DNA from 3 places in the Cohnella hongkongensis genome. Region 2 is predicted to be linked to each of the others. Evidence: a T-box and tRNA genes for the amino acid it is inferred to sense, from the RefSeq annotation. Region 2 holds a T-box; the other regions hold tRNA genes.
What was found. The T-box of region 2 lies ahead of leuS (leucine--tRNA ligase). A T-box ahead of a tRNA ligase gene usually reads a tRNA of that ligase, here a tRNA-Leu.

Region 1 (10,410 bases), on a different contig from region 2:
ACGGCATCAATCAACAATATTTTGAAGCCGGCGGAGGTTTTCAGCTGCAGCACCGCGTCGTCAAGGAGCTCGGGTATCCGAAGATCCGTACGGTTAAGGATTTTGAAAACGCCATCAAAGCCTATCTGGAAAAATACCCGAAGGACGAGAATGGCAATCCGAATATTGGCCTGTCGCTGATCGCCGAAGACTGGCGGATGTATATCGGCGTCACGAACCCGGCGTTCGCGGTTACCGGCGGCTCCGACGATGGAGAATATTACGTGGATATCGATACGCACGAGGTGACGTACCATTTCCGTCGGCCGGTCGAGAAGGAGTACTTCCGCTGGTTGAACCATATGAATGCCGAAGGGCTGCTCGACAGAGAGTCTTTCGTGCAGAAATACGACCAATACAAGGCGAAGATCGCAACAGGGCGCGTGCTCGGCCTGATCGATCAGAAATGGAGCTTCGACGACGGTCAAAAAGCGCTGAAGGCCGAAGGCAAGTTCGACCAGGCGTACGGCCATTATCCGGTCACGCTAACGGAGGAGTATAAGCATACGGCGTTCTGGCCGACGGGCTTCACGGGGGGCTCTGGCGTCGCGATCTCGGTCGACAACCCGGATCCGGTTCGTACGATCAAGTTTCTGGATTACCTCGCCTCCGACGAAGGCCAAGTGCTCGTAAACTGGGGCATCGAAGGCAAGCACTACAACGTCGAGAACGGCAAACGCGTCATTCCGGACGAGGTCAACGACCGCAAGGTGAACGACGCGATCAACTTCCAGAAAGAGTCTGGAATCGGCAACTATGTTCTGCTCAGCGCCCACTACGGCGACGGCGTTCAAGATCCGTCGGGGAACTACTATACGACAAGATTCCCGGAGCAGCTGATCAACGACTACAGCGATGTGGAGAAGGAAGTTCTTGCCGCCTACGGAGCCACGATCTGGAAGGACCTGTTCCCGAAGGAGGAAGAGTTCAAAATAAAGCCGTGGGGCGCGCTCTGGAATATTCCGATTCCGAGCGAGAGCGATCTCGTCGTCCTGGAGGAAAAGCTCAAGAACATTACGTGGAAACGGATTCCCGAAGCGATTCTGGCCAAACCGGATCAGTTCGACGCGCTATGGGACAAATATATGAAGGAAATCGAAGCCGCAGGCGTGGAGAAGGCCGAACAGCTGCGCCAGGAGCTTCTCAACGAACGACTGGCCTTGTGGGGCTCCTGATCCGATTGCCCCATACGCCTTACTCTCGCGTATATACGCCTCGCAAGGTTGCAGCCGGCATCAACCGCGCATCCGAATGCGCGATATCTCGCGTCTACACGCCTCGCACCGGTCGCCGCGACCGGGCTGCGGGGCGTTTTTCTATGCGGATCTACGGAAGACCGGAAGGCGAGGCCGAGGGATATTGACAACAAATAGAAAGAGGAATATACTGTGCATGAAATGAAACAGTTAGGAAGACGAACAAAGGCGAGTCGAATAGGAGCGCAGTTATTTTCAAAAGCTACAGCATGACATAGGAGAACGTTTTGAATTTATAACTGTGCTGTTATTCGCACAATTAATCGTTTTTTGAAATGGAGGAATAGCCATGTCAACCACGCAAGCGGTGCAAACCTCTTCGCCAAGCTATACCGATGTCGTCCGGGGTCGTCGTTCGGTGCGGCAATACGATCCGTCGTTCAAGATTTCCAGAGAAGAGCTGACTGAGCTGTTCGAAGAAGCGCTTCGGGCTCCGTCCTCTTCCAATCTCCAGCCTTGGCGGTTTCTCGTCATCGACTCGCAGGAGCTGAAGGAGAAGCTTCTGCCGATCGCGAACAACCAGCAGCAGGTCAAGGACGCTTCCGCCGTCATCGCGGTGCTCGGAGACGTGGAGAGCTACAAGCTGGCCGATACGATCTACAATCGCGCCTACGAAGCCGGATATATGCCGGAGGCGACGAAGGACGCGTTTATCGCCAAAACCACGAGAGTGTACAGCAGCCTGCCGCCGGAAACCGCCCGCAAAATCGTCTACATCGACGGCGGGCTTGTGTCCATGCAGCTGATGCTGTCGGCCAAGGCGAGAGGCTACGACACGGTTCCTATGGGCGGGTACGATGCGGAGAAGTTCGTGGAAGCGTTCGGAATCGGGGAACGCTACGTGCCGATTATGCTGATCGCCATCGGCAAAGCCGCGCAGGAAGGCCACCCGTCCGTTCGGCTTGCGGCGGACGAAGTCGTCAGATACAACGTTTTCGATTTCTAATGAAAAACCAAAAAGGATCTCTCCGTTGCGGCCGGAAAGCGGCTGCGGAGGATCCTTTTTTTCTGCGCGTTCAAGGGGTGGAGCCTGCGGAATCTTTCGCTTCCTTGGTTTTGTCGGGTTTGCCCCGGTAATAAAACCAGCAGTCGTTCAGCAGGCGAATCTGCCTGCGGTCTTTCTTGTGAAACGCGGACATCAGCTGGTTGCAAAGCCATTGAGGCATCGAAATCGTCCTCCTCCCATCTCATGCTGTATTCCTAGCATATGGGATTGGGCGGATGACCGTGCAGGTCCGAACCGGATTTACGCGTCAGAGCAACTCTTCTTCCTCGTACCACTGCTCCAATTGAGCTTGCAGAGCGCGAATCTCGGTCAGAAGCGCGATCAGCGGATAGGAGTCCTCGCGGATGGAGGCGAACGTCCGCTCCAATTCGTTCACGTAATGCAGGCCGCCGATCGGCGCCCGCTTCTCGTCCAGCAGCTCCAGGGAGCGGAATTCGGCGATCGCTTTCGGCAGCTTCGGCACGTTGTCGGCCGTCAGCTTGCTCAGTTCTTTATGAAGACGAAGATTCAAGGCGCTTAATTGATAAGCGTGGGATGCCGGCATCTCGACGAAATCGAGGCTGCCATGCTCGTGCTGCAGCAGAACGTATGACATATCAGGCATGTAACGCGGTCTCCCCTCGGCCATTTCTACTTGACAGTGTAGCCCAACTCAGGGCTACAATTCAAGTAGGTCGAGCCTGTCGGCGAAGGTCCGACGGCAGGCCGGGGAGGGATAAACGCAGGATGAACGATCAAGAGCTGCAGAGATGGGTCGAACGGGTGTCGCTGGCCTATTTCGACCGGCCGTTCCGGCATAAGGCAACTTTTAACTCGCGGCTGCGCGCCACTGGCGGCCGTTATTTTACGAAAAGCCACGATATCGAAATCAGTCCGCATCAGCTTGAAGCGTTCGGCGTCGAGGAGACGGAAGCGATTATTAAGCACGAGCTTTGCCATTATCATTTGCATTTGCAGCGCAAAGGATTCCAGCATCGCGATGCGGACTTCAAAGAGCTGCTGGCCAAGGTGGGCGCCACACGGCACTGCCGGCCTCTGCCCGGAGCGGCTAGGCGTCAGCTTCCGGTCAAATATTGGCTGCTGTGCCGCGACTGCGGCATGAGCTATCCCCGAAAGCGCCGCACGGACCCACGGAAATACGTCTGCGGAAGGTGCAAGGGGAAGCTCAAGCTGCTGGAGGCCGCTCCCGCGCCGGACGAGCGGCGCTCGGCAGACTAGCAGGCCGAAGGCTTCGGTTCGTGATTCAGAAAGGATCAAATTCGCTATCCTTCCTTGAATCCCCTCCGATATAAACGTTATCCCGCTGGCCCCAAGGACGGCGTAAGCCGTTTAGGCTTGGGCGGCTCCGGGAGCGGCGTTAACCCTCGTCTGGCCGCGCACGAACAGCGCGATGCCCGCCAGAGCGAGCGCCATCATGAGGGAGCCGGCGCCGAGGCTGGGCACGATATGGTCGGCGAAGTCCTGCGGCGTGCGGATAGCCGGTCCGGCCCGGAAGATCAGCCCGCCGATCGCGATGCCGAATACGCCTCCGAGCTCTCTGGTGGCGTTCCCGACGCCGCTGGCTTCGCCTGCGGCATCCTCCGGCGCCGAAGAGATCAGGCCGTGGGACAGCGGCGTAAAGCTAAGCCCCATCCCGGTGCCGGCAAGCATCATCGGGCCCAGCATCTCGAGAAACGGGAATTCGAAGCCCCTTGCCCGGATCAGCAGAGCGAACCAGGCCAGTGCGGCAGTCTGGAGCAGCAGCCCTGCGAGAAGCACGTTACGGTTGCCGAGACGGGCGATCGCGATGCCGGCCAGCGGCGCTGCGATCATCGTCATCGTCGTCCACGCCATCTCCCGAACGCCCGCCTGAAGCGGCGTAAAGCCCTGTGCCTGCTGCAGGAACAAGGTAAGCAGGAAGATCGCCCCGAACACGCCCGCATTCATCCAGAAGCCTGCGAACGTATAGAAGAAGTAGGCGCGGCTGCGGAACAGCTCGAAGCGAACGAACGGATTACGCCGTGTCCTCTCCCAGAAATAGAACAGAACGAGCAGCAGCGCGCCGACCGCCAGAGAACCGAGGACGACCGGCGATCCCCAGCCCTCGGAGTTCCCCCGTTCCATTCCGAAGATTAAGCCGAACAGCCCGGCCACGAGCAGCAGCACGCCCGCTGGATCGAGCGGCTTGCGGACGCCCTTTGACTCGCTGAGCCATTTTAAGCCGAATAAGAAGGCGAGCACGCCGATCGGAACGTTAACGAAGAATATCGTCTGCCAGGGAGCGCCCTCCATGATCAGGCCTCCGACAAGCGGTCCGACGCTGAGGCCCAGTCCGGATATGCCGGACCACAGCCCGATGGCCGCCGGCCTGTACCGGGGCGGGAAGGCGGTGTTGACGAGCGTCAAGCTCAGCGGGACGATGGCGGCTCCGCCGATTCCCTGCAGCGCCCGGGACAGAATAAGCGCAAGCGACGACTCGCTCAATCCGCACAGCAGCGACCCGAGCGAGAATACGACGACACCGGCCAGAAACACCTTTTTCCTACCGATCGATTCGCCCAGCACGCTGAAGGGAATAAGCAGCACGGCAAAAGCCAGCGTATAAGCGTTCATGAACCATTCGAGATCGGACAGGGAGGCGTTCAAGTCCTGCTGAATGGAGGGCAAGGCGACGCCGATAACGAGATTGTCGAGCATGGCCATGAACAGAGCAATGCAGGTGACGATTAACAAACGGACTCTAGAGGCGGTAAACATGAAATGGGATCCTCTCCTTTTTATTTATTGATAAATAAATGAACGGCGAAAGAAAAACCCCGATTATTCGGAGTCGCACCACGGAGCGAGCTTCGGAAGCTCCAACACTTCGGCAAGCGTTCCGATCAGCCCGCAGGCGATAAATTGACTGGCCTGCCACTGCGGATCGGCAGCGCGGACTGCGGTGAAGCGATCCACCAGGCGATCGTAGATCAGCGAATACTTCTCCTTCGTAAACTGTCGGACGGCCGGCTCCGGCGTTGTGAAGCTTTGCATGAGAAGCAGCATTTCATTGCGGTGCGTTCGAAGCAGCAGATCGAATTGCTTGCCCATCTCCTCGCTGAGCCGGTCGGCCGGGGCGCTAACGGAGAAAAACTGGGACATCATCCGGTCGAACGCTTTCTCCAGTACGGCGAGGTAGAGCTGTTCTTTCGATTTGAAGAAATGAAATACGTAAGGCTGGGTGACGCCTACCGCTTCCGCGACATGCGCGGTCGTTGTTTTGTAATAGCCCTGGGAAGCGAACAAGGCTGCTGCGCTGATCAGGATCTGCTCTTTACGGCTGGCGGCGACTTCCTCATGTGGGCTCAACGGATCATCGTCTCCTTTTTGCTCGTATTTATTAATCAATAAATATCATGAAAAAGGGCGTGAAGTCAACTTTTTTCGAAGAAAGGAGCCCTCCGTCCTCAACAACCCGAGGCGTCTGCAGAAGGCACAAAAAAATTCTCTGAAGAACTTGACTTAATGCCAGGGTCATGATAAATTATTAATTGTCGCTTTTGAACTTTCCCTGATAGCTCAGTTGGTAGAGCACTCGGCTGTTAACCGAGTTGTCACAGGTTCGAGTCCTGTTCGGGGAGCCATGGGGAGATACCCAAGTGGCTATAAGGGGCTCCTCTGCTAAGGGAGTAGACGTGTCATGCGTGCGAGGGTTCGAATCCCTCTCTCCCCGCCACCATGGAATTCATAAGACGACTTGGGAAGAGTCTGCAGGCTGGCGCTTGCAGGCTCTTTTTGAATATTTCGGCAGGTGGTCGGCCCCTGTCATCCGCATGACCTTGTGCATACGGAGACAGACGACCCTATTTTGTCGAACCCCCCTGATTTGGCAGTCGATCCGGACGGTCGATCCGGACGGTCGATCCGTTATCTCCATTCGTAGGGGGCGAAGTGGCCATCAGCGGAGCAGATAACGGATTCTGTGTCCGTACGGTCTGGGCGATGGGGCAAAGATGGATAGGGGTCATGGGTCTATAGAACAACTGTGCGGCAACGAGCAGTCGCCACGAAATAGACGGAACTGCGGCGGAAAGCGGGGGGATGGCGGTTTGCGCGAACAGATAAGACGCCGGCATAACGCTATCTGCGCTCGAATCTGAATAAAGCCGGGACATAAGACGGTGGCATCGCGTTATTTTTCCGAAAATGGTGCCTGGTCAACCGTTCTAGAGCAAATAAGACGATGCCGCTTCCTTATCCAGTCACGGAAGGGTGAACTTGGGTGGAATAAGACGGTGGCATCGCGTTATTTTTCCGAAAATGGTGCCTGGTCAACCGTTCTAGAGCAAATAAGACGATGCCGCTTCCTTATCCAGTCACGGAAGGGTGAACTTGGGTGGAATAAGACGATGACATCGCGTTATTTTTCCGAAAATGGTGCCTGGTCAACCGTTCTAGAGCAAATAAGACGATGCCGCTTCCTTATCCAGTCACGGTAGGGTGAACTTGGGTGGAATAAGACGATGGCATCGCGTTATTTTTCCGAAAATGGTGCCTGGTCAACCGTTCTAGAGCAAATAAGACGATGCCGCTTCCTTATCCAGCCACGGAAGGGTGAACTTGAGTGGAATAAGACGATGGCATTGCGTTAAGGTGGCGGATGAAACATGAGCAGCGTTGCGAAAAAAAGCGGTCCAAAAGTTGAATAAAAAATGTGCGAATGTCTGTAAAAAGTGCTTGCCATCATTCATCGGTTCAGATATAATCATATTTGTCGTCTGAAACGGGTATCATGGAAACACGGTGAAAAATGGCCGAAGATGGCCCCTTGGTCAAGTGGTTAAGACACCTCCCTTTCACGGAGGTAACAGGGGTTCGAATCCCCTAGGGGTCACCACGAGAGCCATTAGCTCAGTTGGTAGAGCACCTGACTTTTAATCAGGGTGTCGTAGGTTCGAGTCCTACATGGCTCACCAGTTTCTCGGACGACATCCTCACCATATGCGGTCGTGGCGGAATGGCAGACGCACCAGCTTGAGGGGCTGGCGGTAGCAATACCGTGGAGGTTCGAGTCCTCTCGACCGCACCATACTTCAGAAGATGAAATCCCTTGTGTGGCGGGGGATTTTTTTGTTTTCATTAAAGCGGGATGGATTCGATTGGTGGGGAATGTTCGTTCGTGTTTTAGCTCGCGCATATAGATCGGCGGTCGTAGAATATTGGGGTGGCGCAGACGAGTCTGAATAGTCTTCAAGTCTGTTTCATTCTCGAGCGGCAGCGTCGCCGTCGTGTGGCGTAGATCGTGCAGACGAATATGTTTCATTCCATGACGCGCAAGGAACGGAAGGAGGACGAACCGATGACAGCAGCAGAGCAAAAGGCATTTGCCGCACTGGAGAATCAGGTGAAGGAATTGACGAGCGCCGTCACCGCGCTCACAATGGCCGTTAAGGATGTATCGAAACAGATCGATGCGCCGAAATGGTTTGTGACGGAGTTCGGCAGCGCCGATGTAGGCGGTCTGATTAATACGCCGCAGATGACCTTTGAGGGATGGCATTCTACGACGATCGGGCTGAGGACACAAGGTCTCGTAAAGGAAAGGAATGAAAAAATCCCCGCTCAGCCTGTTGGCCGGGCGGGGCGAATCTTATCTGAAAGATGTATGCTTCACTTTCCATTTCTCCAACGCGATGAAGAGCCAGAAAGAATAAATACCGATTGTAACAATGCATAGCAGCCACCATTTTATCCAGTTCCCGAATAGGCCGATCGCAGTTCCGTCAAACTTCAGCCTCCGGCCTTCGATAACCGTATGCTCGATCTTCCAACGGTAAATCATAGTAAAACTCCATGGATAGCAAATGCCAAGAGTGCAAACTGTGACAAGGATGCCAAGGATTTTCCATCCTATGTACTGCAACAATCCTCCATCAAAAAACGATTGTACTTCCACTCTGTGGACTGGTTCATTCGTTCCTGCAGCTACATTGACAGAAGCTGTACTCATGAAAATAACTCCTCGAAATAGTCCCCATCGGCTAGGGTATTTGCTAGGACTTCCAGACGACATCATTTTACACGAAAAGTCCTAGTTTGGCGATATGTGGAAGTAAAGCGATAAGCCCGGGGCTTAAGTTCCCGGGCTTTTTTTGTCTACTATCATTCTAAATGATCTATCGCGTACTGCGCTTCCTCTTTGGTAAATTTTTCCCCGTATTCTGAGATCAACTGATCGTAAATGGCTGAATTTGACATGTCCATAGAATCTGCGTAGGACTTAGCCTTTTTTAACGCGTTCTCATTCCAATCAAATTCAATGTTATCAATAGCGTATTGCGCTTCCTCTTTGGTAAACTTCTCCCCGTGTTCTGAAACCAGTTGATCGTAAATAGCAGCTTTTGACATGCTCATAGATTCCGCATAGGCTTTGGCCTTTTCTAATGCATTCTCATTCCAATCAAATTCGATGTTATCAATAGCATATTGAGCGGCTTCTTCAGGGAAATTTTCCCCATATTCCGATGTCAATTGGTCATAAATAGCAGCTTTTGACATGTTCATAGAATCCGCATAGGTTTTAGCCTTGTTGGATGCCGCCGTATATTCTCTTGGCACACTCTTCTCCGAAGCAGCCGGCGTCGCCGACTCTTTAGCCACTTCCGAAGAAGTTGGCTTTTCATTTGTGGTCGCTTCTGCGCTCGGAGATTCAGATGCGGGGGTGCCAGAAGGTGGAGAAGAAGCAGGAGACGTATCTTTGGGCGCGGTGGTCGGTTTTTCTGCGGGATTCAAAATCCCAATAATGATGAAAAATGCGATAACAGCGACTACCCAGAACCACCAACGTTTGTATACAGGCTTATTGATCTTGCTCATAATGACTCCCTTTGTTTATTCCCCGTCGGCTGGGGTATTGGCTAGGTCATCCGGTCGACACTATTTTACACCATAAGCCATCAGATGGCGATATGTGGAAGATCCAGATGGGAAATTCCACAAACTCCTGGCTCTGCAGCATCTCTGCTCGTACCCGTTTCTAATCCTTGACCGAGACCTCAACCCCCGCCTTAAAGTAACAAATTCCATCATCCAGTCAAGATGAAAAGAGCATCTCCGGAGCGATCTGATCGCTCTGGGAGATGCTCTTGTTTACCGTGCGCAATAGTCCTGTCAGTTACAGCTTAATGTGCCTGTTGCAGCTTCACTAAAACTGCGTTTCAAGGTTTTGAGACAGTAAAGAGAGAATAGGAAATAAGTTTATCCAGCGCGAAGTTGGCGGCTCCTAGGGCGCCGCCCCTTTCATTATAAGAAGAAGCATGCACCTCCGTTTTATTCGAAAGCGGACGGATGGCACGTTGCTGCATGACCCTTGCGGCAGTCTCGACGAAGAGCCGGCTGCTCGAAGGGACGGCCCCGCCGAGTATGATGGCATCGGGGTTATAGAGATTGACGATGTTCGCCATGCCGATTCCCAAATAGGTCGCAGCCTTGCGGATGGCGGACGCGGCGATGGCATCCCCCTCTTCCGCCGCCTTGCAAATGTCCGGCGCTTTGAGAAGCTGGATATCGAATCCGGGATCGGAAAATATCGAATCGGTGTTCCCCATGCGGATCAATCTCCGCGCTTCCTGCTCAATGGCGGGCTCTGCGGAATACAGCTGCAAGCAGCCCGTATTGCCGCATGGACAAGGCAGTCCATCCGGTTCCATGGTCATATGACCGACTTCGCCGGCACCGCCTACGGATCCCGAGAACAACTGGCCGTTCATGAACACGCCGGCGGCGATTCCCGTGCCGATCCCGATATACACCATATTTTGATAGTTTCCCTTCATGCCGTATCGGCATTCCGATAAGCCCCGTGCTCGGTGTCGATTAAGCACGACGGTCGGCCAGCCGATCTCGCCGCTCATGATCGATCCGATATCGACATTGTTCCATCCCAAATCGGAGGCGCTTAGAATCGTTCCGCGTTCGGAGTCGACAAGCCCCGGGGTGCCCAATCCGAGGAACGGAAGCGGGTCGACGTCGAGACGATTCACGAAATCGGGAAATTCTCGCGCCAGTTGCTTGGCCGCGGCTTCCGGAGACGATTCGCTGACCGGAATATTAGCCGTCTTCAGCGTATTCCCCGTCAGATCGAATGCGCCA
Region 2 (10,410 bases):
GCCCGGACAGCGGAAGGAGACGCGCCCGTGATCATCATATAGACCGGCATGAGCGCGATCGTCAGCTCCAGAGACCGCTCGCGCGTCAATCTCAGCCAGCTCCAAAGCTGCAGCAGCAAAAACACGATGACGCCTACGTGCAGTCCCGATATGGCGAGAACGTGCGTGAGTCCCAGCTTCGCGAATTGATCGAACTGCTCCGGATCGAGGTCGGACCGGATGCCGGCGACCAAGCCCTTCATATAGCCTGCGTCTCCGCCCGGATACAGCCGATCGGCCAGCCCGCCGATCTCCCGTCTCAGCTCGTCCAGCAGCCTTAACGGCTTCATCGGCCACGGAGCCGCCGCCCTGACCTGTTCGGCGGATTCCAGCCCCTGAACCGACAGCTGCCAGAATACGCCCTGCCTCCTTAAATAACTGCGGTAATCGAACGCCCCGAAATTGCCGGCTTGACCGGGCGGCTCCAGCGTACCCGACAGCCGGACGCGATCTCCTCTTCTCCACCCTTCGGCCGCGATCGGCTCGGAAGGATCGGCCAGCTTGATTCTGACGACAACGACGTCCTTCGTCCTTCTCTCCTCCGCCGCGCCGATCCGTATCGTCTCGGCCTTCAGCCTGAAGGCGGCCAAATCTCCGTCCACCTCGACGACGGTGGAGATCCTGCCCTCCAGTTCGACGGCTCCGCCGCTCTCTTCCAGGACGCCGGCCGGCAGGTCCGACGCCAGACGGTGCTCCGTCCAGGCTCTCTCTGCATGCGCCAGCAGCAGCGCCGCCGCGCAAACGAGAGTCAGCTTCGGGGAAGCGAGCCCCGCCAGCGCCAACGCAGCCAGCGTCAGCAGCAGAGCGGCCAGCGCCCAAATCGCCTCCTTCCCCGGGAACAGGGACAGCAGGGCCGTCCCCGCGATCCAGCACCCGCTTACCGCCACAAGCGGTCTCCGATCCATTCCTTGCCCTCCTCTCCGGAAAATCGAAAAAGCACCTCCTCGCCGGATGCTGCTTGGCGAGGAGGTGCTTCCTCCATTCTAGCCTATTCAGAATTTTCGCGACGTGCGATCGCCCGACCCTTCGCTTGCTAGAAGTCGTCCTGTACTTCGGTATCCGCGGGCGGCGTGTAGCCATCCAGCTTGCGGAAGATCAATCCCCGCTGCGTCATTAATGCGGCGACTTTGTCGTAATCCTTCGGATAGGGCCTGAAGTAGACGATCTCTGCGATCCCGCTGTTCGCCAGCATGTTGGCGCACGTCCAGCAGGGCTGATCCGTCACGTAGACGACGGACCCTTCGCGGTCCACCCTATCGGTGAACAGCAGCAGATTCTGCTCCGCATGGATCGTCCGAATGCAGCGCTGTTTCTTGATCATCCCGGAAGCGTCGGCCGAAGACGGCTCGTACTCCTCGACGATCATGCAGCCGGCCTCGGAGCAATCCGGCACGCCCATCGGAGCGCCGTTGTACGCCGTGCCGAGCAGCTTCTTCCCCTGCACGAGCACTGTGCCGACATGGCGTCTCGGACAGCGGGAGCGGGTCGAAACCATAAAGGCGATATCCATGAAATAGGTGTCCCAGTCTTTGCGCAAGGCTGCCATCTTCCCATCTTCCCATCTTCTCCCGGGGGCTCGCCGATTACGGTTGGCTAGCCGCCAGCGCTTGATCCAAATCTTTCACAATGTCTGCAATGCCTTCCGTGCCGACCGACAAGCGGATCATGCCCGGCTGTACGCCTGCCGCGATCTGTTCGCTCTCGCTCAACTGCTGGTGAGTCGTACTCGCCGGATGAATGATCAGAGACTTCGAATCGCCGACGTTCGCCAGGTGCGAGAACAGCTTCACCGAGTCGATCACCTTCTTGCCCGCTTCTACGCCGCCCTTGATGCCGAAGGTCAGAATCGCGCCTTGGCCGTTAGGCAGATAGCGCTGGGCCAATTCGTAGGAAGGATGGCTTTCCAGCCCCGGATAGCTGACCCATTCTACCGCCGGGTGCGTCTCGAGGAACTTGGCGACGGCCAGCGCGTTGCTGCTGTGGCGCTCCATGCGAAGATGGAGCGTCTCCAGTCCTTGCAGGAACAGGAAGGAGTTGAACGGGGACAACGCCGCCCCCATGTCGCGAAGCAATTGTACGCGCATTTTAATAATATAGGCGATCGGTCCGACCGCATCCGTGTATACGACGCCGTGGTAGCTCGGATCCGGCTCGGTCAGGCCGGGGAACTTGCCGCTCGCCTTCCAGTCGAACTTGCCGCCGTCGACGACGATGCCGCCGATGGAAGTGCCGTGTCCGCCGATAAACTTCGTCGCGGAATGCAGCACGATATCGGCGCCGTGCTCGAACGGGCGGCACAGGAACGGCGTCGTGAACGTGCTGTCGATAATGAGCGGGATGCCGTTATCGTGCGCGATCGAGGCGACGGCGGCAATGTCCAGCACGTCGCCCCTCGGATTGCCGATCGTCTCGGCGAATACCGCCTTCGTCTTCGGCGTAATCGCCGTACGGAAGTTGTCCGGATCGGACGGGTCGACGAACTTCACCGTAATGCCCAGCTTCGGCAGCGTGATCGCGAACAGATTGTACGTCCCTCCGTAGAGGCTGGCCGACGAGACGATCTCGTCCCCCGCTCCGGCGATATTCAAGATCGAATAAGTAATCGCCGCCTGTCCGGAGCTGACCGCAAGCGCCGCCGCGCCGCCCTCAAGCGCTGCTACCCGCTGCTCGAATACGTCCGAGGTCGGGTTCATGATGCGCGTATAAATATTTCCGAATTCTTTCAGAGCGAACAAGTTCGCAGCATGGTCCGTATCGCGAAATCCATAGGATGTCGTCTGGTAAATCGGAACCGCGCGGGACATCGTCGACGGGTCGATCTGTTGACCGGCATGCACCGCAAGCGTTTCCAGAGAATACGATTCATTGCTCATTCGAATTGAACCTCCCGATACAAAAATAGTGAAATAAGATCGATTTCCCTCTCATTCTCTCATAATTACTGCCAAAGGAAAAGCGGATATTCGGTAATTATTCTCGGGCTCCGACATGAACGAGAACGGACAGACGCTCGAATACTTTAGGGCCGATTCCTTTGACGTCCAGCAGCTGTTCCACCCGGCGGAACCCGCCGATCTTGTCGCGGTGGGCGAGAATGGCCTTCGCCTTAGCGGGGCCGATCCCGGGCAGCGCGTCGAGATCGGCCTCGGTCGCCCGGTTCAGATCCAAAGTGCCGGCCTCGGTCCCGGAAGGCGCTGCCGGCGGCGCCGGATCCTCCGGGGAGAACTCGGCCGGCGATCCGGCCGGCTCCGGGGACGCCGGGCTCTGCCCCGGGCCGGCCGCCGGGTCCGGCGACTGCCGGTCTGACGCCGGGCCTGGCGGCTGATCCGGCTGCGGCTCCGAGAGCGGGGCCGTCTTCCGCTCCGGCTGCGAGCCTGGCGCCGCCGAATCGTCCTGTCCCCCCGGAAGCCGCGCCTGCTCCAACGCGGTCCGGAGCGCGTCGTTCACGGGCGTCCACCCCGGGATCGCCTCCTTCCCGGAACTGCCGAGCAGAGCGGCGGCCAGGACGGCGATTCCGATGGCGAGCAGCGTCAGAGCAAGAGCCATACGAAAGGGGAGCCTGTTATTTTTATTCATTCTCCTGTATCCTCCGTTTCTTTTTTGGCATAGATATATGAAAAACGTTCATGACGTCCAAGCAAGCGTTCATACAATGGAATGCAAGCCTGACGTCAGCCGTCTTCCTTCGGATCGGCGGCCGCCAGGCCGCAACGTTCGAACGCCGACCAAGGCGAGTTCTCTGTAGGAGGGACCAGGATGAAGATCGGCTTCATCGGTGCGGGGAGTATGGGAAGCTTATTGGTGGGAGCCTTCGTACGCGCCGGCGCGATGCGGCCGGACGACATCGTCGTCAGCTCCCGAACGAAAGCCAAGCTGTTCGCGTTGGCCGAGCAATATCCCGGCCTTCATGTCGCCGCTTCGAACCGCGAAGCCGCGATCGGGGCCGATTACTTGTTTCTGTGCGTGAAACCGCTGGACTTCAGAAGCGTGCTGGATGAGATTGCCCCGGTGCTGACCGCCGGTCAGGTCGTGATCTCGATTACGAGCCCCGTCAAAGTCTCGGCCCTCGAAGAGCTGACGTCCGCCAAGGTCGCCAAAATCATCCCCAGCGTCGTGAACGCCGTCGGCAGCGGGGCTTCTCTCGTCATGTGGGGAACCCGGCTGACGGAAGAGGAGAAGCGCGGTCTCTGGGAGCTGTTCTCTTCGATCAGCCGTCCGGTCTGCGTCTCCGAGGACGAGGTGCGCGTCGCGTCGGACTTGTCCAGCTGCGGCCCGGCTTTCCTGGCGTATTTGCTCGAGCAGTTCGTGGACGCAGCCGTGCTTACCGCGGGAATGGAACGGCAAACGGCGACCGCCCTCGCCTGCGAAATGATGCTCGGCACCGCGCGGCTTATGCTGGAGCTTCCTTGCACCCCGGCCGAGCTGCAAGCGAGAGTGTCGGTGCCCGGCGGGATTACGGCAGCCGCCCTGGAATCGCTGCGCAAGTCGACCCGCGGCGCATTCCTGCAAGTGCTGTACACGACCCACGAGAAATTCGCAGAGGATCTCGACCGCGTCGACTCCTCCCTGTTTCCCCGCGAGCGCACTTAGCCGCGGGGCGGAGGGGTCCGGCATACATAAGGGACTGGCTAGGAGCCGCCATGCAGGCGGGGGCGGTCCGGGAAAAACAAAGCGCCGCCCGACTCCGTCCATACAGACGGAGTCAAGCGGCGCGTGCTTCGCGCTGCGATCGTTCGATAAGCGGCGGACGGACGGGCTCCCCCATGCCGCCGCTGCGGGGTGGGCCCCGGCTTCCCAGCCGGTTCCGGCCGTGCGGACTTAGTTGGCGACGATGTTGACCAGCTTTCCTTGGACCGCAATCACTTTGCGGATCGTCTTGCCGGAGATCAGCTCCTGAACCTTCGCGGAGTCGAGCGCCTTGGCCTGCATCCCCGCTTCGTCCAGATCGGCGGCGATCATCAGACGCTCTGCGATCTTGCCGTTCACCTGCACGACGATCTCGACTTCCGAATCCACCGTAAGCGAAGGATCGTACTCCGGCCACGGCGCGTAGGTGACGGAGCCGGAATGGCCAAGCTTCTCCCACAGCTCTTCCGCGATATGCGGAGCGATCGGGGACAGCATCTGCACGAAGTCCTCCATCGCTTTTTTCGGCAGCGCTTCCGTCTTGTACGCCTCGTTGACGAAGATCATCATCTGGCTGATCGCCGTATTGAAGCGCAGGCCTTCGTAGTCGTCGCCGATCTTCTTGAGGCTCTTGTGCCAGACTCGGCGAAACGCGTCGTCGCCCGGAGCGTCCTGGATTTTGCGATTCAGGCTGCCGCTGTCGTCGACGAACAGTCGCCAGACTCGGCCCAGGAAGCGGAATACGCCCTCCACCCCGTTCGTATTCCACGGCTTCGTCGCTTCCAGCGGACCCATAAACATCTCGTACATCCGCAGCGTATCGGCGCCGAACTCGTTCACGATGTCGTCAGGATTGATGACGTTGCCGCGGGATTTGGACATCTTCTCGTTGTTCGTGCCGAGAATCATCCCCTGGTTGACCAGCTTGTGGAACGGCTCCTTCGTGCTGACGACGCCGATATCGTACAGCACCTTGTGCCAGAAGCGCGCATAGAGCAGGTGCAGAACGGCATGCTCCGCGCCGCCGATGTACAGGTCGACGGGCAGCCACTCCCGCTGCTTCTCCGGCGAGCAAATTTCCTTGTCGTTCTTCGGATCGATGAAGCGCAGGTAGTACCAGCAGCTTCCCGCCCACTGCGGCATCGTGTTCGTCTCGCGGCGAGCCTTGCGGCCGCTGCGCGGATCGACGACGTTCACCCATTCCGTTACGTTGGCCAGCGGAGACTCTCCCGTGCCGGAAGGCTGAATCGCGTCCACGTCCGGCAGCAGCAGCGGCAGCTCCTCCTCCGGGATCGTGTCCATCGTGCCGTCCTCGTAATGCAGCACCGGAATCGGCTCGCCCCAATAGCGCTGACGGCTGAACAGCCAATCGCGCAGCCGGTACGTGACTTTGCCTCTGCCCTTGCCTTCCTTCTCCAGATGCGCAATCATCGCCCGGATCGCGTCCGCCGTTGTCATTCCGTTGAGAAAATCGGAATTCACCAGCCTGCCGTCGCCCGAATACGCCGCTTCTTCGACGTTGCCCCCGGCGACGACTTCCACGATCGGCAGGCCGAACTTCTTCGCGAACTCCCAGTCCCGCTCGTCGTGGCCGGGAACGGCCATAATCGCGCCGGTGCCGTAGCCGCCGAGCACGTAATCGGCGATCCAGATCGGCACCTGGACGCCGTTGACCGGATTGACCGCGTAGGCGCCCGTGAACACGCCGCTTTTGTCCTTGGCCAGATCGGTCCGCTCGAGATCGCTCTTGCGCGCCGCCTGCTCGACGTAGGCGTCGACGGCCTCCTTCTGCTCGGGCGTCACGATCTTGGCGACCAGCTCATGCTCGGGAGCCAGCACGCAATACGTCGCTCCGAACAGCGTGTCCGGACGAGTCGTGAAGACGGTCAGCGCCGCGTCGTGGCCGTCGATGGCGAACGTCACTTCCGCGCCGGTCGACTTGCCGATCCAGTTGCGCTGCATGTCCTTAATGCTCTCGGACCAGTCGAGCTCCTCCAGATCCTCCAGCAATCTTTCCGCGTACTCCGTAATCTTCAGCATCCATTGGCGCATCGGCTTGCGGATGACCGGATGGCCGCCGCGCTCGCTCAGCCCGTCGATGACCTCTTCGTTCGCCAGAACGGTGCCGAGCGCCGGACACCAGTTCACCGGAACTTCGGCGACGTAGGCCAGCCCTTTCTTGTACAGCTGGATAAAAATCCACTGCGTCCACTTGTAATAATCCGGATCGGTCGTGCTGAACTCGCGGTCCCAATCGTAGGAGAAGCCGAGCGACTTGATCTGGCGGCGGAAATTGTCAATGTTCTCGAACGTGATCTCCCGCGGATGGCGTCCCGTCTGCAGCGCGTATTGCTCCGCCGGCAGGCCGAAGGCGTCCCAGCCCATCGGGTGCAGCACGTTGTAGCCCTTCATCCTTTTGTAGCGGCTGACGATGTCGGTCGCCGTGTAGCCTTCCGGATGGCCGACGTGAAGCCCCGCCCCCGACGGGTACGGAAACATGTCAAGCGCGTAGAACTTCGGCTTGCCCGCGTCCTCCGTCGTCTTGAACGTCTTGTGCTCGTCCCAATATTTCTGCCATTTCGGTTCGATCTTTTGCGGCTGATAGCCTTGTCCGTGCTCCTGTGCCATGTCGATTAACTCCCTTTGTCAGTAAACTAAAAAGCTCCCGCCCCCAGCGTTGTCGCTAGGGACGAGAGCGAATCTCCCGTGGTACCACCCTAGTTGACGGCTATCCTGCTTGGATGTCCGCCCACTCCGCCTCGTAACGAGAGGTCACGCCTTGCCTGTCGTCCTCGTCCGCACAGCGGACCGAAAAGCGTTCGGCTCGGAGGCTCCAAGGCGAGTTCGTCGCTGCCGCTAACCGGCTTCCACCATCCGCCGGCTCTCTGTGTAACGTCATGCGAGTACTGATCCTTTTCACAGCCAAAGTATGCCATGATTATAGCCAATTCCCGCGATTCATGTCAAGCCGCTAAGGCTCGAAGCCTGACTTGCCCGCTCCGTTCAAGAACAGATCCACGACGGCCGGGGCCAACTGCTCGGGGGCGAACGCCTCTTCGCCGATGCGCTCCCGGCTTCCGATCATCAGAAGCGCGGAGAAAGCATGAGACAGCAGCATCGGGCGGTCTCTCCGAATCTCCCCGCCTTCCATCGCCCTCGCGAATTCTGCCGCCAGCGCTTCGTGAATCCCTGTTTCCGCCCGGCGGATCTCGGCGCGCTGCTCTTCGCTCAGCGAAGGCATCGCCTCCCGCATCAGGCTTTCGAACTCGACATGGGACTGCGACTTCGTCATTTTGGACAACGCGATCCGAACGAGACGTTCGCGCAACGTTTCGTTCTCCTCGATGATCCGTTCCGTGGCCGCTCGGATTCGCAGCATCATTTCCGTTACTGCCGCCGTAAAGAGCACCGATTTGTTCGTGAAATAATAGTAAACGGACGCCTTGGTGACTCCGGCCCGTTCGGCGATCATATTGACCGAGACCGGCTCATACCCTAAATCCATAAACAGGGCAGAGGCGGTCTGCAGCACCTTGTCTCTCATCGAGGGATTGCCCGTTTCGCTCCTCGGTCTTCCGGGGGGGCGCTTGGAGCGGGGTGCGCTCATCGTTTTCCCCTCCTTATGTTGGAAATATCTCCGTTGCATAATTAACCTTCCGGTATATATAATTAATTTGCGATTCTAATCAAATTATATCCGAAATCGAAAATCCCGAAAGCTTTCAATAATCGCGTGTTTATCAAAAGAAGGAGGAATACTCGCAATGAGCGACAAAGGACATCGCTACGGAAACTGGGTTTCCGGCAAGCGCGGCAGATGGATGACGCTCTTGGTCTGGGTGGCGGCGGCCGGTCTGCTGAGCGCGCTGCTCCCGTCCGTGAACAGCCGGGAAATCAACAACTCCCCCGATTTGGATTCCGGCAAGCCTTCCATGCAGGCGAACGCCGTCGCCGCAAGGGAGTTTCCCGGGGGATCGGACATTCCCGCGCTCGTCGTCCTGCATAAGGGCAGCGGACTCGCCGCGTCCGATCTGGAGCTTGTCCGCGAGCTGACGGAGCAGCTCGCCGCTTCCCCCGTTCCGCACCAGACGTCCGTTCCGCCGCTGCACGCGCTGCCGCCTCTGGCGCTGCAAAGCCAGCTGTCCGGAGACGGCAGCACGCTGGTGCTGCCCGTCCTGTTCGACAAGCAGGCGGACGCGGATCAACTAAAGGAGGGCGTGTCGGAGCTTAAGCGGGAATTTGCCGGCATCGTCGGATACGATCCGTTCGCCGAAGCCCGCGATTCCCAAGACAGGCTAAGCGCCCGCATCACCGGCCCCGTCGGCATTTCGATCGACGCGACGGACCTGTTCAAAAACGCAGACGTCAGTCTCCTGATCGGAACCGTTCTGCTCGTGCTCGTTCTGCTGCTGCTCATTTATCGTTCCCCGGTTCTGGCGCTGCTGCCTCTCGTTGCGGTCGGTTTCGCTTACGGAGTCATCAGTCCCCTTCTTGGCTGGATGGCGAGCAAAGGGTGGATCGTCGTGGACGGCCAAGCAATCTCGATCATGACCGTTCTGCTGTTCGGGGCAGGAACGGACTACTGCTTGTTCCTCATTTCCAGATTCCGTCAACTGCTGAAAAGCGAACAAAGCAAAGCGAAAGCGCTGCTTGCCGCCATCGCCGGTTCCTCGGGGGCGATCGCGATGAGCGGCCTGACCGTCGTCATTGCTCTCCTGACGCTGCTCGCGGCGGAGTACGGAGCTTACCAGCGCTTCGCAGTGCCTTTCAGTTTGGCTATTCTGATCATGGGCATCGCCAGCTTAACGCTGGTTCCCGCGCTGCTTGCCATTATCGGCCGGGCTTCCTTCTATCCGTTCGTGCCCAGAACGCCTGAAATGCAGCGGGAGCGCGCCGCTCGCAAAGGCAAGCCGGCGCCCGCCGCCCCCAAGGAGCCTCGCAACTGGGCTGGCAGAATCGTGACCGACAAGCCGTGGTCCGTGCTTATCGTCTGCACGCTGCTTCTCGGAGGACTGGCCGCCGTGGCGCCGCAAATGAAATTCACTTACGACCTTCTGTCGTCTTTTCCGGAGGATATGGAATCCAGGGAAGGGTTCGCCTCCATCGGCGAGCAGTTCTCTCCTGGCGAGCTTGCCCCGGCGAAGGTGATCGTCGACACGCAGGGCCGGTCCGTCGATTTGGCCCCGAAACTGGCGGATCTCTCTTACGTCGACGTCGTGTCCGAACCGCAGACAGGTCGATCGAACCCGAATATCGTCGCATACGAAGTTCAATTCAAGCTTAATCCGTATTCCGTTGAAGCGATGAACCGTATTCCGGAGTTGAGGGCGATCGCGGAGCGTACGCTGGCGGAATCCGGCGTCGCCAATCCGGAAGAAGGCGTCTGGATCGGCGGACAGACGGCAGAGCAATACGATAACAGGGCGACTGGAGAACGGGATACGCGGCTCGTTATTCCGATCGTGATCGGGCTGATTTCTCTGCTTCTGCTTTTGTACCTTCGTTCCGTCGTCGCGACCGCTTATCTCGTGCTTACCGTCATCCTTTCCTTCTTTTCCGCGCTGGGCCTCGGTTGGCTGGTCGTTCATTACGGGATGGGGGCGGAGGCGATCCAGGGAGCGATACCGCTGTATTCGTTCGTTTTCCTGGTCGCGCTGGGTGAAGATTACAACATCTTCATGATCTCAAGCATTTGGCAAAAAAGAAAAAAAATGCCGCTCAAGCAGGCGATCAAGGAAGGAGTCG
Region 3 (10,410 bases), 160 kb from region 2:
TTATGGTCACCCAATTCGCCGCCACGATAGACAGCTTGGCCGATCTTAGCAGTCGCAAGCCCGATCCTAACGCGTACATTCTCTTTGCTACTCAAGAGGTTAAAAAATCAATAGAAGAAGCCGCCAGGAAAACCAAGCATTTCGTAAAAGAATCAAATCGAGCGGCGAACTTTAAGGGGCCGGAACATCTGCGGACAGCGCAAAAAAACCTCGCTGTTCTCACCAAAAATGGAGCGGAACAAGCTAACACCGAAGCATTCATCGCCTCCCACGCTTCTTACGCCCGTCTAGCCGATCAACTAGAGGCTCCGGCTTATGCGCCATTAAGAGCCAGGTCCGTCGAAGTCATCGCCAGCGCCAAACAAACAGTCGGTTTTATGGCCGAAGTTAACCTTCTAAGAAAAATTTATACCGACCAATTGCTTGAAAACCACTATGAACGAGCGATTGCACAATCCGAAGAGACGCTGCGGCTTCTTCAAGCTGTTATTGAGGATATGCGCAAAACCTAAAGCTCGTCTGCGAATTGAGCGTAGGCGCGTCATAACCGAGCGCTGCGGCTGTGTACGGTGTAGCCTCTGCTGTAACTAGTGTACGTCGCCATCATTCGAGCCCCTTCGCTCCCGCAGCGCCGCCACTTCCCGCTGCAAAAACGGCGGCCTAATCGGCCATAAAGTCACCTCACTGAATGTTTATGACTCCGTTATGGGGGGATGGTGGAGGCAAGGAGACGACAGACGCTTCTTTGACGATTGAATAAGCAAATTCGTTGGACCCGTAAACCAGTATGTCAATTATGTCTCCAATATTTACGGCAACATCTGTGGTAAAAGTGATAAATTGTGTTGAGTTATTATCCTGTAGACCTGTGAGTCTGTCTCCATTTTTATTGATTATTCCGAACGCAGTGTGACCAGAAAAACGGGTGGCCAGCTTGTAGGTTACTCTCACAGTTCCGGATGCTAAAACCGTAAATCTCTTTGTAATTTCGGGATTAGCTGCCGTTACACCAGCGGCTGACATATGTTCTACATCAGATACGAGGCTAATAATAGCTGGAGCATTACCGATGAGTCCGAATATGCTCTTTCCCGATAAGATGTTAGCTGCGATAAAGTTCGGGTCCGTAATCGTCACGTAATCGTCCACGCCGTCCCGGTAGCCCAATGAAGCAAGCAGTTTTAGCGTCGTAGCCGTCACGCTTGACGCCAGCGCCGCCGTGTCCCCGGCGCGATTGGGCATTGTTCCCGCAACTCTTGCGCCATTAACGAACCCCGCACGTCCAGTAATAATATGAGAAGCTCCGGCGGCAGATACCGCCGCTTCCGTGGTGTCTACGACCTGCGGCTTACCGTCAACTCCGAGAATGTTAATCCCTGATTTAATGTTAGCGGGAACGAGGTCCGGCTCTGTCTGCACAATCCAAGTATCTTGATCGTAAATACCTTTTGGAGCCTTCAAATACACGTTACTTCCACTCACATCGTAGCCGATTGCCGGTTCGTGACCTGGGTTAGTAATGCCTTTAATCGGAACCAATCCCGTTATCTTTGCTCCGTCAACATAAGCAATCTTGCCCGCTCGTATATCGGCAGCCACCGCTGTCGCGTCGCTCGTATCTGTTCCGGTCTCGATCGCTTCGATATGGTCGGCCATCTCCACGAAAGTATCGTTCGCGTCCGTTGGAACTCCCTTGTCAGTGATCGCGGACGCGATTAAGACTTTACCGTCACTGACATTTGTAAAAAGCTCCGTGATCGCTCCGGCTATATCCTTTGATTCCGTTGGGATAGCCGCTAGATCGCCAAGCGCAGAATCCACCATATCCATGTTTTCATTGATGACAGAAATATCTGCCGTTTCGGTTTCCAACGGTTTCTTCAATCCCATGTGCGGTGTCATTTCAGGCATTCGCTTCAACTCCTTGCCCTGATAGTTGTCCTTTCATCTATTGGTGGCAATCGTACGACAACCGGCGCCATTTCCATTAAAATAGCCCCCGCTTAGGCAGCGGAGGGCTGATGGTCTGTATCCGGCCGCGTTGCTGTCCGGGCCGTCGCGAACCAGCGCTCCTCGTGGCCAACCATGTAGACCTTCGTCATCGTCTACTTGAGCAGGCTCTTCACCATAGACGATTCCAGCCACTTACAGTACAGGACGAGATTCAGTCGGCCCTCAATAATGTGCCTTCCGTCAGATCGCTCCGCTGCAGGGAACTTGACAGCTTGACGCCATGGCGCTCGCAACCGTCCAGCGTCTTATAGACCGGAAAACCGGCACGACTGAGGCATGGTCCGGACATCGACGCTGTCTGTCTGTACAACATGGGTCACTTCAACATGAAATCCCTCATTAGGTACCTCGCTGGCATACCGTATACTGCTAATAATTGCTGGACACATTAATCTCAACTTGTATAAAGGTGGTAGAGAGCATGGAAAAAGAAAATCAAGAATCACTGGAAAATCAGAATAAGGCAGAGTCGGAAAATAAGGCGCAAATTAAACCAGGATACGACTACATATGGGGCAGCGACCAAGACGATTTAGCGATAGAAAAGGATGATTTGGAGTAAGTTGTTTAAGTTACAAGGTTCAACTTCTCATCCCTTTCCTCGTAGGCTCGACAAAAAACTCAGCCAACAAACTGCATCACATCTCGATAAGTTTGACCCCAAGTATAAACCTGGTCCCCAATCCGTCCCCAACGTCAAGACGACGGCATCGATTTGTCGAATTGGTTTAACTTATAAAAATTAAAAAAACCCCTATGTATCAAGGGATTTGAGCTTCTGTATGTGGTGCCGAGAACCGGGGTCGAACCGGTACGGTAGTCACCTACCGCAGGATTTTAAGTCCTGTGCGTCTGCCAATTCCGCCATCCCGGCATGTTAGGCCCTCTGGCAGCCGATAGACGATCGGCCAAGGAACGCCGCCTCCTCGCAGAACTGCGTGGTGGGCCTTGAGGGACTCGAACCCCCGACCAATCGGTTATGAGCCGACCGCTCTAACCAACTGAGCTAAAGGCCCCCGTAAAGGTCCAGAGAAAGGTGTTGGTTGCGGGGGCAGGATTTGAACCTGCGGCCTTCGGGTTATGAGCCCGACGAGCTACCGGGCTGCTCCACCCCGCGTCGATTAGCATATAGAATTTATTGGCGACAAATAATAATATACTATAAAGATCGACTTACTGTCAACCGTTTTATTCACTTTTCTTTTCTTCCGTTTCCGAAATTTGCATCGTTTCCTTCGTTTTCCCGGCCTCAGCTGCCGACGCCTTCGCCATTTCCCCCAGCTTCTGCAGCAAAATATGCTGCGGCATGTGCATTAAATGCTCCAAAGGCACCTTCATATATTCGGCCAGCTTCACGGCTGTATCCGCCGACAACGGCATTCTGCGCATCGCGGTCTCCCCCTTTCTCCCTGCCTACGGACACCAGCTTAGCACAAAATGCCCCACGCTGCCAATCCCCTTCTGCCCGATCCCCTTCAAGGCAAGTAGCGCACCCCGTACTTTCCCTTTTTCGAACGAAACACCTCGATTTCCTGCGGCGCTTCGAGACCGAATACCCAGCTGTCGTGCTCCATTCTTTGAACGAGACATCCCGCTTGAAACTTGCTGTCGTACAGCCTCGACCAGTAGACCCATTTCACGCGTATTCCCCTCGCTTCCGTTAAGGTGTGGTTGTATTTAGCATGCGCGGCTTTGCGCATTTGATTCCCCAAGATCTAAGCATAAACGCCTTCGGCGTCCTCCAGACGCGAAATCGCGTTTTTGTAGAAGGTGATTCAGACATGGATAACGTATTTTACACTTTCGCGATCCCTCTAAAAAAGCAGGCGCTTCATCCCTGCGGATCAGACGCCTGCATACGCTCGAAGTTTTTTAGTTGATAATAACGGCTTCTCCGGCCGCTTCCATGATTCTTCTCTTTTCCATCGAAATTCCTCCGCCGTTGTCCGCATTGATTCCGCCAAACGGATCGTCGATGCTGCCCGTCGGGTTGTTCTTGATTTTCTGGAGCAGGTCGTTGCCCTTCTCTTGCCAGAGCTCCAAAGCTTCCTTGGCGGATCTGTTGCCCTGCATCATCTGGGAGAACAGCATTGAGCCCATTTCCGTGATCAAATTCAGGTTCGGTTTTTCGCGGTACAGCTCCTGATCCTTGAGCGAGTAGCCTTGGCTCGGAGCCGGCTTCATCTTCGTGAACGCTTCGATATTATAGCTCATGCCGTCGCGCACCTTCACGAATTCCTTGCGCGAGGACAACTCGTAGGTGCTGCGGGATTTCAGCTTCGCCCACTCTTTGCCGTTCATGAACTTGATGAACTCCCAAGCGTCCTCGCTGTTTGCCGCGTTGACGTTAATGCCGGCCAACTGGTTCACATAAATGTTGCCTCCGAAGCCTTCCTTGCCGACGTGATACGGCATCGTGACGACGTCCCAATCCAGCTTCTCCATTTTCAGCTTGTCGCTGTTGTCGTTCATCTGTTGGATTTGGTTGATCATGCCGTAATCGCCGATCGTCATGGCGGCTTTTCCGTTCAGGAACAGCTGGCCTTGGAACGGATTGTATCTGTACTCTTCGCCCGTCGGTTGGTCGAAATTCATATCCTCCTGACTAGGCGTTACGCGATCCTTCTTCATCTGGGATACCGTCTCCCAGAGATTAAGCCATTGCGGCGTATTAACCGTCATCGTCTCGCCCTTCTCGTCGAACATTCTGAGCTGCAAAGGCGCGGCGAAAGATTGGAAATCCCAGAAGTTGTCGCCCGATCCCCACTGGTTAAACGTAAAGCCAAACACGGAGTCCTTGCCTTCTCCCGACTTCATCCTTTTGGCCAGGTTGAAGACGTCGTCCCAGCTCATATTGTCTTGCGGAAATTCGACGCCGGCGCTCGTGAACAGCTTTTTGTTGTAATAGAGAGCGGAGGACTGAAAGGTAGGCGCCAAAGCGTACAGGAAGCCGTCGCCTTGCTCCTTGATGCCGTCGATAACCGTCGGAACGAACTCGTTCAGATCAATCTTGTCTTCCTTAATCATCGGGTCGAGCTGCTTCAGCAGGTTTTCGCTTACCATTTGCCCAAGCAGGCTCATATCGCTAATGATCATGACGTCAATCGGATTGCTGCCGGTCATTATTTCCTTGAGCTTAGCCATCTGGTCGACCGGCTCCCGCTGCTTGGAATAGTCTTCGAATTGCATTTCGGTGTAGTCGATCGCGGGAACAACCTCGATATCGATGTTCGGATGGGTGAACTCGAACATATCCGTGAACTGCTGGCGGAACCAGGATTCATCCGACTTGCTGCCGTGCATCGTTCCGATCCGGAGCGTGCGGCGATTATCCGGGTCGTTCGCGCTCCCCCCAGAATTACAAGCCGCTAAAGTTGGGACAAGTAAAGATAAGGTCATGCCGGTCAGCACCCATTTACGGGTTTTGCTTGCTTGTTTGCTCATGCGGTTTCGTCCTCCTCCAAGGATTTAGGTTTTGTAATGACAATCTTGTCTCCGTCGAATTCCATCGTCGCTTTGTCTCCGATCGAGAGAGCGGACAAGTATTCCTTCGGAATTTGCAGACGTCCGACCCGATCCACGACGACGAATGCTTCGTGGGCTTCCTCCGGCGTCCGTCCTCCCGATAACGGCAAAGAGTGATCGAGATTCGGATTTCTCTTGATAAACTCGGTGCTCGTCAAGCCGTCGCGAATCGCGACGACCCGATCCACTTTGCTGGCCAGCGACAAGTCGTGGGTGACGATCACGATCGTCAGCCCCAGTTCCCGATTAAACTTCCGGAAAATATCCATAATGATATCGGACGTTCGGGAATCCACCGAACCGGTCGGTTCGTCTGCCAGCAGCAGTTGCGGGCGGTTCGCCAGCGAGATGGCGATTGCGACCCGCTGCTGCTCTCCCCCGGAAAGCTGCTGCAGCTTGTTATGCATACGATCCTTCAAGCCGACCCATTCCAGCAATTGTTTGGCGTAAGCCCGGTCGAGCTTGCCCGAGAACATCATCGGCATCTCGACGTTCTCAAGCGCGGTCAGAAACGGCAGCAGGTTCCGGGCATTATTTTGCCAGATGAATCCGACCGTGTCCCGCTTGTACTTGACCAGATCGTCGTCGTTGACCTTCAGCAGATTCCACGGCCCGACCTGTACCTGCCCGGCGGACGGACGATCCAGCCCGCCGAGAATGTTCAGCAGGGTCGACTTGCCGCTTCCGCTGTTGCCGATAATCGCCATCATCTCTCCGGCTTTGACGGATAAGTTTAAGCCTTGAAGAGCGACGACTTCCAGATCGTCGGCTTTGTATATTTTGACGAGTCCTTCGCACGTAATCATCGGTTTTTACCGCTCCTCTCCGAGCTTGACGGCCTGGTGCACCTTCAAGCGTCTAATGTGCGTGATGAGAAGCGCCACGCCGATCGTCATCATGACGCCGACGACGATATATAATCTATTCGTGTCGGCCGCCTCGAACACCACCCGGAACGGCGGAACCTGGTTCGTCGAGTTGTCGGTCGTCTGCAGGAACGGCAGGAACAGCAGACTCGCCAGCTTGCCGATGCCGATGCCCAGCCCGATCGACAAGCCGGCCGTAAACAGCTGCTCCAGCAGCAGCATGCCCGTCAGCTGTTTTCGGGAAAGCCCCATGGCGCGAAGGATGCCGATCTGAACGACTCTGCGCGACAGATTAAAGAACCAGAACAGAATGTATCCCGACAAGGAGACGATGATCGTAACCAGGAAGCCCAGGCTGAGAATTCCGAATACGCCTCCTCTGGCCGGGTGCCGGCTTTGCGTCGTCAGCTCGGATCTCATGCTGTTGATCGCGGCCAGCTCGACGCCTTTGTCCTGCAGCACCGGAATAATCTCCTGCACCTTCGCGTCGGGCTCCATCTTCAGCCATACGTCGTAAGGGATAAGCGGAGCCTGGTCGTAGATGTATCCAAGATTCGCAACCAGGAACGGCGCCTGATCCGGGTACAGGCTGGGCCAGTAAGGCAGAATATCCAGAACGATGAATTCGATCGCCTGCTCCTGAATAACCGTCTGAACCATATCCCCCCGCTTCAGATCGAATTTCTTGGCCACGTTGGAGGAGATGAACGCTCCTTCCGGCACCTGTCCCATCCATTCCAGATATTTATAAGGATTGATCTGGTACATATCCTTGCGCAGCCAACCGACACGGGCAAAGTCGACATTGTCGATGCCCATGACCGTCGCCTGCCCCGCCGTCTTGCCGGAGATCGTCAAGCTGCTCTTCGTCTGCAGCACCCGCGCCGCATGCTCGACGCCCGGAAGCGTCCGGAACACCTCGAAAGGCGGCTCGTTGTAGTTAAGCTTCGTCGGTACCGGGCGCTCTCCTTGGCCCCCGCCACCGCCTCCGCCGCTACCGCCGCCTCCGCTACCGCCGCCGCTTTGTTGCGTCGGCGGCTTGAACTCGGGCGTGACTTCCCATACCGTCTGGACGACGACGTCCGTTCCGTATTTGTACATGATCCGTTCTTCCGAATTCAGCCCGATCGTCCGCGCGGCGGAGGAGTTATAGATCCCCAGGCCGAGCGTCAAAATAAGCAAAATCATGAGCGGATAATACGACTTGGCCGAACGGGACAGCTGCGTGAGCGTCAAATAAAACGGCACCGGCAGGATCTTTTTCCCTAATAGGTTAAACAGCTTGAGCAGCAGCGGGAACAGTCTGAGAAACACCAGGCCCGCAGCAAAAATGCTCAGCGCCGGAACGAAGAACAGAAACGGCTGCACGTTCAACTGATCCGTCGTCATCCCCGTTTTGAAGGTAACCATCTGGCGCTCGTTGAACAAGTACCAGCCATACCCGGCAACGCCCAGCAGCGCGACGTCGATAAACCACTTCTGCCAGAACGGCTTGCGGTCTCCCCTGGCCATCTGTCTCTTGTAATCGACGATGGAAGTTCTCGTGAAGACCAGCGCCGGAATGACTGTCGCCAGAATGGCCACGACAACGGCCGCTACTCCGGCCAGTACGCCGTCGGTCGAAAATCCGACCGGTATCGCCTTGCGGTCAACGAAATGCAGAAAGCCGTTGGCCGATCCGATGCTCTTGGCCATGAACCAGCCGAACAGCGGACCGATCGCTAAGGCGACGATGCCGAGCAGGGCGCCCTCCAGCAGGAACAACATGAAAATCTGCCGAGTGCTCGCCCCCCGGCTTCGCAGCACGGCGATGTCGGAGCGCTGCTTCTCCAGCGCCTGCTGCGTGTTCATCGTGATGAAATAGAACACCATGGCGATCATCGGAGCCGCGAGCGTGAACAGCATCGTTTGCAGTTGAATGCTGTCTCTGCGGAATTCGCTCAGCATTCCGGCGAAGCTCAGCTCCAGACGCGTATCCTTCAATCTTTTGTACACTTCGATATCGATGCGGTTCAGCTTGCTGGTCAGCGGAGAAAGCTGGCTCGTTTGAATTTCTCTCAGATCGAAAGCGGAGTACCAGCTAGCGATCTGAATCGGAATGTTCCGCTTGGCGGCCAGATCGTCCAGAAAAACCGAATCGGAAATGTACAAATAGTTCATGAGCCCTTCCAAGCCCTGATACCAATAAGCGCTGTTGTCGTCGACGGGCTTGAACGCCCCGACGATCTGCACCCGAAGCGTCTCTCCGGATACGGAATAGAGCAGCACGTCGCCGACGTGAAGGTCGTTGCGGAACAGCGCCTCCTCCATCATGAGCGCCTGGATCGTGCCGTCCGCGTCCGGACGGTCCTCGAACCATTTTCCACCGGCCAGCTCGCTCTGCTCCTTCAACCCTTCGAAGGCGGCGATCGTCAGCTTTCTCGTCCGGCTGGCGTCGACCTTGGTCGGATCCTCCGGAGACACCTCCGAGCTGCGGATCATCAGGCTGCGCTGAGCGACCTCGACCGGGAACCCGATGTCGGTCTTCACATCCTCGCGGATATACTGGTCGACGTTGCGGAAGCTTTCCAAATCCGTCTTGCCGTCCGTCGACTGGTAACGAATCAGCATCGAGCCTGCAGGCAATCCTTCGCTGTTGTCTTGAAGAGATTGCGAGACGACCCGCTTTAACGCCCCGTCCGCATACATCGGAATGCTCGTCGTAAAAGCGACCGCGACGAACAAGCCGGCCAGCGTGCTGAGCGTCATCCAGCGCGTGTTCCACATTTTGCGAAAGAGAAACCGAATTAGCGCGTTCATCGATTACCGACCTACGACTTTCTGTCCCGGCGTCAGGCCGTTCAAGATTTCCGCGTCGGTCGAAGTTTGCTGTCCGACTTCCACATCGACCTCGCGCTTGCTTCCGTCCGCTTCCGCCACTTGCACATAAGTGCGCGCTCCGATCGTCCGCAGGGCGGCAAGCGGAATAACGACCGCATTTTCCTTGCGGTTAATAATGACGGAGATCGACAGCGGCGTTCCGCGGGTGGCCTCCTTCGGAAGCTTCTCGACGTCGACAAGCAAATATTTGTTAATGCTGTCGGTGCGGTTTCCGTTATTGCCGCCGTTCTGATTGTCCGTCGAAGGAATCGGCAGCTGTTTCACCTTCCCTGGCAGCTGTCCGACGTTGTTGATGTCGACGCGAACCTCCATGCCGACGGAAACCTTGGCCAGATCGTCTCTGGACAGCTCCGCGGCCACGACGAGACTGTTCGGATTGGCGATGACGGCGATCGTGTCGTAAGCTTTAATCGAATCGCCTTCCTGCACGTTCACCGATACGACCGTCCCGGAGAACGGTGCGGTCAGCACCGCCTTATCGATATCCTCCTGAGCATCGGCGAGCGCTTGACGATCCTCCTCGAACTGGAGCGATTTCATCTCGAACTCGATCGGGTCCATCTCGTCTCTCTTGCGCAGCGTCTCCTTCATCTCGAGCTCGCGCTGCTTAAAGGAAAGCGACTGCTGGCGAAGGGACTTCTTCAGATCGTCGACGTCCAGCTCAGCCAAAGGCTGTCCCTCCTCGACCGTCTGGCCGGACTCTATGTACAGCTTTTTAAGCCGTTTGCCTTCCAACGTAAAATAAACCTGCTTCTCCTGCGAGGACAGAATTTTTCCCGAGCCGGACACTCTCGTTTCGAGCGTTTTCGTCTCGACTTCGTATTGCGGCTTCTCCGATATTTTCGGCAATTGGATCGCCGACAGGTCTTCCTCTTCCGGTTCATCCGGCAGCAAGCTGCACCCCGACACCGCCAAAGCGATGGCCAGCACGGCGATCAACCCGGCGCTCTTCCGGCTGCGGCGGGCGGGAGAATGACGGTCAATTGGCGACGAATACGCCGTCCACCATTTCATAGACATGGTCTGCTACCTCCATAATCGTAGGATCGTGTGTCGTCATGCATATCGAGATCTTCTCGGCGGAGACGACTTCCTTGAACACCTGCATAATTTGCGCGGTCATCTG

Region 1: it encodes a tRNA-Leu, which carries the amino acid that the T-box ahead of leuS (leucine--tRNA ligase) is inferred to sense. The anticodon was not compared.
Region 3: it encodes a tRNA-Leu, which carries the amino acid that the T-box ahead of leuS (leucine--tRNA ligase) is inferred to sense. The anticodon was not compared.

Annotation. Positions count from the first base shown of each region.
Region 1 covers NZ_JBHSEP010000002.1:99,170-109,579, reverse strand. The annotation lists gene ACFO3S_RS03860 (ABC transporter substrate-binding protein) at 1-1,214, shown strand, start outside; gene ACFO3S_RS03855 (nitroreductase family protein) at 1,585-2,241, shown strand; gene cmpA (cortex morphogenetic protein CmpA) at 2,312-2,461, opposite strand; gene ACFO3S_RS03845 (hydrolase/acyltransferase) at 2,549-2,905, opposite strand; gene ACFO3S_RS03840 (SprT family protein) at 3,028-3,519, shown strand; gene ACFO3S_RS03835 (MFS transporter) at 3,631-5,037, opposite strand; gene ACFO3S_RS03830 (TetR/AcrR family transcriptional regulator) at 5,101-5,628, opposite strand; tRNA gene ACFO3S_RS03825 (tRNA-Asn) at 5,828-5,903, shown strand; tRNA gene ACFO3S_RS03820 (tRNA-Ser) at 5,905-5,995, shown strand; tRNA gene ACFO3S_RS03815 (tRNA-Glu) at 7,082-7,156, shown strand; tRNA gene ACFO3S_RS03810 (tRNA-Lys) at 7,160-7,235, shown strand; tRNA gene ACFO3S_RS03805 (tRNA-Leu) at 7,263-7,348, shown strand; gene ACFO3S_RS03800 (hypothetical protein) at 7,619-7,996, shown strand; gene ACFO3S_RS03795 (YjgN family protein) at 7,910-8,269, opposite strand; gene ACFO3S_RS03790 (Ltp family lipoprotein) at 8,422-9,135, opposite strand; gene ACFO3S_RS03785 (ROK family transcriptional regulator) at 9,477-10,410, opposite strand, start outside.
Region 2 covers NZ_JBHSEP010000009.1:31,162-41,571, reverse strand. The annotation lists gene ACFO3S_RS13740 (DNA internalization-related competence protein ComEC/Rec2) at 1-944, opposite strand, end outside; gene ACFO3S_RS13735 (deoxycytidylate deaminase) at 1,073-1,585, opposite strand; gene ACFO3S_RS13730 (homocysteine synthase) at 1,623-2,912, opposite strand; gene ACFO3S_RS13725 (ComEA family DNA-binding protein) at 3,010-3,615, opposite strand; gene comER (late competence protein ComER) at 3,796-4,629, shown strand; gene leuS (leucine--tRNA ligase) at 4,858-7,293, opposite strand; T-box leader at 7,348-7,594, opposite strand; gene ACFO3S_RS13710 (TetR/AcrR family transcriptional regulator) at 7,637-8,272, opposite strand; gene ACFO3S_RS13705 (MMPL family transporter) at 8,430-10,410, shown strand, end outside.
Region 3 covers NZ_JBHSEP010000009.1:194,171-204,580, reverse strand. The annotation lists gene ACFO3S_RS14495 (hypothetical protein) at 1-512, shown strand, start outside; gene ACFO3S_RS14490 (hypothetical protein) at 682-1,911, opposite strand; gene ACFO3S_RS14485 (hypothetical protein) at 2,435-2,575, shown strand; tRNA gene ACFO3S_RS14480 (tRNA-Leu) at 2,799-2,887, opposite strand; tRNA gene ACFO3S_RS14475 (tRNA-Ile) at 2,953-3,029, opposite strand; tRNA gene ACFO3S_RS14470 (tRNA-Met) at 3,054-3,130, opposite strand; gene ACFO3S_RS14465 (YycC family protein) at 3,202-3,402, opposite strand; gene ACFO3S_RS14460 (hypothetical protein) at 3,489-3,653, opposite strand; gene ACFO3S_RS14455 (ABC transporter substrate-binding protein) at 3,886-5,457, opposite strand; gene ACFO3S_RS14450 (ABC transporter ATP-binding protein) at 5,454-6,344, opposite strand; gene ACFO3S_RS14445 (ABC transporter permease) at 6,351-9,203, opposite strand; gene ACFO3S_RS14440 (efflux RND transporter periplasmic adaptor subunit) at 9,207-10,304, opposite strand; gene ACFO3S_RS14435 (ABC transporter ATP-binding protein) at 10,264-10,410, opposite strand, start outside.